One region of the Kineosporia sp. NBRC 101677 genome, then DNA from elsewhere that is predicted to be linked to it. Evidence: riboswitches for the same ligand, from Rfam matches in the RefSeq annotation. Region 1 holds a riboswitch; the other holds the start of a gene.
The links. A riboswitch is a leader RNA that binds a small molecule or an ion and turns the genes downstream of it on or off. The one in region 1 is predicted to bind cobalamin.
Positions count from the first base shown of each region.

Region 2: it holds a riboswitch for cobalamin, as region 1 does, so the genes downstream of both, nrdH (glutaredoxin-like protein NrdH) here and cobN (cobaltochelatase subunit CobN) in region 1, are expected to answer to the same signal.

Region 1 is NZ_BSTA01000004.1:27,312-31,088, reverse strand. It holds gene QSK18_RS12735 (DEAD/DEAH box helicase) at 1-1,270, opposite strand, end outside; cobalamin riboswitch at 1,338-1,509, shown strand; gene cobN (cobaltochelatase subunit CobN) at 1,539-3,777, shown strand, end outside.
Region 2 is NZ_BSTA01000006.1:526,999-530,775, forward strand. It holds gene QSK18_RS20470 (methyl-accepting chemotaxis protein) at 1-244, opposite strand, end outside; gene QSK18_RS20475 (hypothetical protein) at 560-961, shown strand; gene QSK18_RS20480 (DUF6766 family protein) at 1,055-1,729, shown strand; cobalamin riboswitch at 2,002-2,221, shown strand; gene nrdH (glutaredoxin-like protein NrdH) at 2,354-2,587, shown strand; gene nrdI (class Ib ribonucleoside-diphosphate reductase assembly flavoprotein NrdI) at 2,592-2,999, shown strand; gene nrdE (class 1b ribonucleoside-diphosphate reductase subunit alpha) at 2,978-3,777, shown strand, end outside.

The sequences.
Region 1 (3,777 bases):
GCGGCCGTGACCACCAGCCGGGCAGCTGCACCCCGAAGCCTGCGCCGATCAGCAGACCGGCCGCCTCGGTGAGGAAGTGGTGGGCCCCGGCGTTGTCGAGCAGGAGCTCGACGGGCTGCGCGTGCAGCAGCGCATCACGCAGGGCCGGGTAGAGCCGCAGGGCCCGGCCCAGTTCGGCCAGCAGCGTCTCCTGCGGGCGCGGGGCGTTGCGGCGCAGCCGGGTCAGGCTCGGCTCCCGGTCCCAGATGTCCTGCGCGGACACGAAGAGGCCGGGCTGGTCGGCGTCCTGCAGGCCGAACTCCAGCCGCCACAGGGCCGCCAGCTCGGCCGGGCGCAGTTCGATCCGGGCCGGGCGCAGGATGCTGTCGAGGTCGTCGTCGGTGGGCTCGGAGAGGCGGAAGCCGGCCCGCACGAGCCCGCCGTGCACCGTCTCGGCCTGCCAGGTGTCCAGGCCCTCGACCAGGTGACGCATCTGCCGCTGGTTCGCCGGGAACGCGGGGTACTGCCCGTGCAGGGCCTGCCGCCAGCCCAGCAGCCCCAGCCCGCCCGTACCCGGGCCAGGCCCGAGCCTGCCCCGCACTCCCACGTCGACCAGGGCATCGACTGCGGCCGCAGCGCTCTGGTCGGCGGGGGCCTCGGCATTCCAGGACGGGGGCAGAGTGTGCACCACATGCCGGAACCATTCGCCGTCGTCCCCGGTGATCACCGGGCGCCAACGAGCGACTCCGTGCCCGTCGGGGGTCTCCAGCACGACGGGAAGCACGCGACCGCGGCTGATCAGGTTTTCTGCGAACTGGTGCAGAGCGAGAAGGTGACGGACGTCGGATCCGAGCGTTGGGGCGTCTTCAAGCTCTTTACCTAACCCCAGCAACACCTGGGGGGCCTGCCAGGCGGGCACCGCAATCGTCCTTACCCGCCAGCGGACCTGTGGGAACAGCCGCGCCGACTCCCCCTCGGCACGATCACTGGGCCAGCCCGAACGCAGGTCCAGGAGCTCGGGCGAACCGCCGGGAGCGTGCTGGAACGAGGGCAGCACAAGGTCGGCTGTGCCCTCCTTCCAGCCTTCGTCCACCAGGTCGGCGACATCCGTGATGGTGTGCCGGAGCTCCTCGGAGGGCACGTCGAAGGGGTGCTCGCGGATCTTGGGCCGACGGCCGGTGCGTTCGGCGGGGGCAGTGCGAATCTGTGGATCTTCGGCCCAGAGCACCAGGGAGCCGTCGTCAGCGGGGTCATTGGCAGAGATCGACCACCACGCATGCACGACGAACACCCGGTCAGCTTAGGTGCTCCACGGCCGGGGGTTGGGCGGGTTGCCGAGGGCTGGCACAGTGGCCCCGTAAAGCAACCGCGGTGTGGCGGACAGGAAGCCGGTGAGAATCCGGCGCGGTCGCGCCACTGTGAGCGCTGAGTGACGTTCCAGAACTCCATGGTCACGGCCTGTGAGGGCTGGAAGGCCGGGACGTCACGCGGACGCCGAGCCAGGAAACTGTGCCGCACCGCAGCAACCCGCCGCGCGGACGGCGAGGAAGAGGACGTACGTGACGTTTGAGGCTCCCGAGCGCTCCACTGTGCTGCTCATCTCCACCTCGGACACCGATCTGCTCAGCGCACGCGCGAGCAAGGTGCCCTACCGCCTGGCCAACCCCAACCGGGTGGCCGTGGAAGACCTGGACGGCCTGCTCGAAGGCGTCGCGGTCACCGTGGTGCGCCTGCTCGGCGGCACCCGGGCCTGGGAAGAGGGCCTGGCCGCGCTGCTGGCCAAGGGCGTGCCAGTGGTGGTGCTCTCCGGCGAGGCGCTGCCCGACGCCGACCTGATGCGCCGCTCGACGGTGCCGGTCGGGGTGGCCACCCAGGCGCACGGCTACCTGGCCGAGGGCGGTCCGGAGAACCTGACCGAACTGCACTCGTTCCTGACCGACACCCTGCTGCTGACCGGCTTCGGCTTCGAGCCGCCGCGCAGCACGCCGGTCTGGGGTGTGCTCGAGCGTCCGTTGCTTGAGGACGAGAGTGGGCGCCCAACGATCGCGGTGCTCTACTACCGCGCCCATCACGTTGCGGGTAACACCGCCTTCGTCGAGGCGTTGTGCCAGGCGGTGGAGCAGGCCGGTGGGCGGCCCCTGCCGATCTTCTGTGCCTCGCTGCGGGCCGCCCCCGACGACCTGATGGAGCTGCTCGGCACGGCCGACGCGCTGCTGGTCACGGTGCTGGCGGCGGGCGGCAACCGGCCGGCCAACGCCTCGGCCGGGGGTGACGAGTCGACCTGGGACATCGGGGCGCTGGCCGCGCTGGACGTGCCGATCCTGCAGGCGATCAGCACGCTGACCTCGCGGGAGCGCTGGCTGGAGAACTCCGAGGGCCTGATCCCGCTGGACGCGGCCAACCAGGTGGCGATCCCGGAGTTCGACGGCCGGCTGATCACGGTGCCGTTCTCGTTCAAGGAGGTCGACTCCGAGGGCCTCACGCAGTACGTGGCCGACCCGGAGCGCGCCCTGCGGGCGGCCGGTATCGCGGTGGCCCACGCCCGGCTGCGGCACCTGCCCGCTCCGCAGAAGCGCATCGGTCTGGTGCTGACGGCCTACCCGACCAAGCACGCGCGGATCGGTAACGCAGTTGGGCTGGACACTCCGGCCTCGGCACTGGTGCTGCTGAAGGCGCTGTCTGAAGCTGGTTACGATGTCGGGCCTTTGGAAGGCTCCGAGGCGCTGCCCGGCCTCGAGGCGATGGACGGCGACGCGCTGGTGCACGGGCTGATCGAGGCCGGCGGGCAGGACCTGGACTGGCTGTCGGAAGAGGACCTGGCCCGTAACCCGGTCCGGATCCCGGCCGCGGTGTACCGCCGGTTCTTCCAGACGCTCCCTGCCGATCTGCAGGAGGCCGTGGTCGAGTCGTGGGGTCCGGCGCCGGGTGAGATGTTCGTCGACCCGCCCGGCGGGGCGCTGTCCTCCGGCGACCCGGACGGCGACATCGTGCTGGCCGCCATCGTCTCCGGCAACATCGTGCTGCTGCTGCAGCCGCCGCGGGGCTTCGGCGACAACCCGGTGGCCATCTACCACGACCCGGAACTGCCGCCCTCGCACCACTACCTGGCGGCGTACCACTGGCTGAACCTGGCTGTCTCCGAGGGTGGTTTCGGCGCCGACGCGCTGGTGCACCTGGGCAAGCACGGCACCCTGGAGTGGACGCCCGGCAAGACGCTCGCGCTGTCGGCCTCCTGCTCCCCCGACGCCGCGCTGGGCAACCTGCCGCTGATCTACCCGTTCCTGGTGAACGACCCGGGCGAGGGCACCCAGGCCAAGCGCCGGGCGCACGCCACGCTGGTCGACCACCTGGTGCCGCCGATGGCCCGGGCCGACTCCTACGGCGACATCGCCCGGCTCGAACAGCTTCTGGACGAGTACGCCGCGGTCACCGCGATGGACCCGGCCAAGGCCCCGCAGATCCAGACCCAGATCTGGACGCTGATGCACGCCGCCAAGCTGGACCACGACCTGGGCCTGGCCGAGCGGCCGCACGAGGCCGAGTTCGACGACATGATCCTGCACCTGGACGGCTGGCTCTGCCAGGTCAAGGACGCCCAGATCCGGGACGGGCTGCACGTTCTCGGGCAAGCGCCGACCGGTTCGGTGCGGGTGCACCTGGTCACCTCGATGCTGCGGGCCCGGCAGTTGTGGGCCGGTTCGCAGTCGCTGCCCGGTCTGCGCGAGGCGCTGGGCCTGGACGAGGCCTCGGTCGGTACCGGCGTTGCTGAAGCGGACGGTCTGGAAGAGGTGGACGCCG
Region 2 (3,777 bases), on a different contig from region 1:
GCTGCATGGCGTCGCGCAGCTGCCGGGACGCCTCGGTCGCCTCGGCGGTCTGGGAGGCGACCTCGGTGGTCGCCGCGGCGATCCGCTCGGCCGCCTGTTGCTGCTTGGCCACCGAGCGGGCGCGCCGCCGGTCGGCCTCGGCGGCACGTGAGGCGCCCTGACCACCGTCGCTGGGGCCACGCTCGGGCGGTGGTGTGCGCCGCGACGACGGGACACCGGCGGACGGGCTCTTGGTGATGGGCATGTGCAATGTCCCTTCCCACGTGAGGGGGGCGGGCCGTCGGATCGTGCGGCTCGAGAAGAGGATTCGGCCCGGTGGCCCGCTCTTCTTGAGGATGGCTTCGCAGCGTCGCCCCAACGAGTAGGCGCAAGGGGGGAACCAGGTCACCATGGGTCACCAAAAACCCCATGCATCACTCCCGTCCGGCCTGCTTCCCAAAGGGCCTGCAGTAGCCGGGCGACACAGAGGAGAGCGCGCCCGCGTCACTTGCCGGGAGGCCGAGCACGAGTAGCGTTCCGTGGACCAGCAGCAGAACCAGGCCAGGTGAGGTGACACCGATTGAGCAGCACCGCCAGTGCATTCCTGGCCGGACTCACCGTGCTCCTGGTGAGCGCCTGCGGCAGCGACGGCGCGGCCTCCGAGGCCGGGGACGTGGCTGCCGGTTTCAGTCAGGCCGTCGGCTCCCAGGACGGCGCTCGAGCCTGCGCCCTGCTGTCCCCGAAGATCGCCACAAGCCTTGCCGAGGAAGCCTCGCAAACGTGCGCAGACGCCGTCCTCAATCAGGATCTGCCCGCACCGTCCGGACTGGAGCGCGTGGAACGCCAGGGGCGCAGCGCGTTCGTCGTCACCGCTACCGACACGATGTTCCTGTCCGAGTTCCCGGACGGCTGGAAGGTGATCGGTGCCGGCTGCACCGAACAGGGCTCGGCTCCCTACGACTGTGCCGTCTCGGGAGGATGAGAGCTCATGCGTCTACTCTTCGCGGCCTACGCCTTGTTCATCGCCGGCGGGCTGGTCTACTTCTTCGTGCTCGCCCTGCTGGCCCGCTGACCCATGCGTAAATTCCTTCACGACAACGCGCTCGGCCTGTTCTTCGGGTTCATCCTGCTGCTTGCCCTGGCCGGGCAGGCGGTGGCCGGACTGGCCGACCACAACGCCGAGCAGGTCAGCAACGGGCTGGCCACCGTGACGATGGGGCGCTACCTGACCTCGTCCTCGTTCGGCACCGACGTGGCCGAGAACTGGCAGAGCGAGTTCCTGCAGTTCCTGCTGTTCATCGTGGCCACCACGTGGCTGCTGCAGCGCGGTTCGCCCGAGTCCAAGCCGCTGGACAAGGCCGGGCGCGAGAGCGACAAGGACCAGAAGGTCGGCGCCTACATCACCCCGAAGTCTCCGCGCCTGGCCCGGGCCGGGGGTTGGGTGAGCGCGCTGTACTCGAACAGCCTGGGGCTGGTGATGGGGCTGATCTTCCTGGCCTGCTGGTTCGTGCAGTCCCTGACCGGTCAGGTGGCCTACAACGAGCAGCAGATCGCCCAGCTCCAGGCGCCGGTGAGCTGGGCCGGCTATCTCGGCTCCCCGGACTTCTGGAGCCGGACCATGCAGAACTGGCAGTCGGAGTTCCTGGCCGTGGGCTCGATGGCCGTGTTCTCCATCTACCTGCGCCAGCGAGGGTCACCGGAGTCCAAGCCGGTCGGATCGAGCCACGACAGCACCGGCGTCGAGGGCTGAACGTCCAGTGCCGTGCGCTGCCGCGCCTCAGCGACACCGTGATTGCCGCCACCTCGCAGAGCACCGCTCAGCACCCGGACGCCCGCGGCGACCGAGGAACGCGCCACACCGCTGATCACGTTCTGTCGCTCGAGACTCTCGCACCGCTGATCCTCACGCTCGCCACCGCCTGCCAACACACCTGATCCGCTCTTCGCGCCCATCTGCTATAGGGCATCGATCAGGACACGCGCACTAGATGTGGTGTTGGCGCACCCGGCCACCTACGGCATATGGTGCGTGATGTTGCTGGTTCGTCCTGCCATCCAGGTGGGCCGTCGTAAGAGGGAACCCGGTGTGACTCCGGGGCTGCCCCGCAGCGGTGAGTGGGAACGACCGCCGTCAACAGCACTGGGTGCGCCTGCGCGTCTGGGAAGCGACGGTTACTAGGTGCTGGGTCTGCGGCCCGGCATGCCCGCGAGTCCGAAGACCTGCCAGCGATGCGCCCGCCCCGATGAGGGTGGGCGCGTCCGTGGTGCCGCGCGGGACGGAACCGGACGGCTCAGCAGACTGCCTCCTTGGGCACCGCTGTGCCGTCTTCCGGCTCTCGCGCACCTGGTTCCAGAAGATCGGGAAAAGAGAGCTATGACGATTACGGTGTACAGCAAGCCGGCCTGCGTGCAGTGCGACGCCACGAAGCGCGCCCTGGACAAGGCGGGCCTCGCCTACGAGGTCATCGACATCACCCAGGACGACACGGCCCGTGAGTACGTGCTGTCGCTGGGCTATCTCCAGGCCCCGGTCGTGGTGGTCGGCGAGGAGCACTGGTCGGGTTACCGCCCCGACCGCATCAAGGCCCTGGCCGCCCAGCCCGCCTGATCCGGTGAGTTCGCTGGTCTACTTCTCCAGCGCCTCGGAGAACACGCATCGTTTCGTTCAGAAACTGAACGTGGAGGCTGAGCGCATCCCGCTGCGCCCCACCGAGCCCATGCTCCACGCCCAGTCCCCCTTCGTGCTGGTGGTTCCCACCTACGGCGGGGGCAACGAGGGCGGGGCGGTGCCGCGGCAGGTGGTCCGGTTCCTCAACGACGAGGGCAACCGGTCGCTGTTGCGCGGGGTGATCGCGGCGGGCAACACGAATTTCGGCAGCGCGTACTGCGTGGCCGGCGACATCATCTCGGCGAAGTGCCAGGTTCCGTACCTGTTCGCCTTCGAGCTCATGGGAACGACTGAGGACGTGCAGCGCGTCCGCGATGGATTGGAACGATTTTGGCAACGACAGCCGGTCTGAAGGACGACCTACAGGTCATCGAGACCGCTCCGGTGAGCCTCGACTACCACGCGCTGAACGCGATGCTGAACCTCTACGGTCCGGACGGGGAGATCCAGTTCGACAAGGACCGTGAGGCGGCGCGGCAGTACTTCCTGCAGCACGTGAACCAGAACACGGTGTTCTTCCACGACCTGGACGAGAAGCTCGACTACCTGGTCGAGAACAAGTACTACGAGCCGGAGGTGCTGGGCCGGTACGACCGGGCCTTCATCAAGCGGCTGTACCAGCACGCGTACGCGCAGAAGTTCCGGTTCCCGACCTTCCTGGGCGCGTTCAAGTACTACACCTCGTACACGCTGAAGACGTTCGACGGCAAGCGGTACCTGGAACGCTTCGAGGACCGGGTCTCGATGGTGGCCCTGGCCCTGGCCGACGGCGACGAGACGTTCGCCCTGCAGCTGGTGGACGAGATCCTCTCGGGCCGCTTCCAGCCGGCCACGCCCACCTTCCTGAACCTGGGCAAGGCCCAGCGCGGCGAGCCGGTCTCGTGCTTCCTGCTGCGCATCGAGGACAACATGGAGTCGATCGCCCGCGGCATCAACTCCGCGCTGCAGCTTTCCAAGCGCGGCGGCGGAGTCGCGCTGCTGCTGAGCAACATCCGTGAGCACGGCGCCCCGATCAAGCACATCGAGAACCAGTCCTCCGGGGTGATCCCGGTGATGAAGCTGCTGGAAGACTCCTTCTCGTACGCCAACCAGCTCGGCGCGCGCCAGGGCGCGGGTGCGGTGTACCTGCA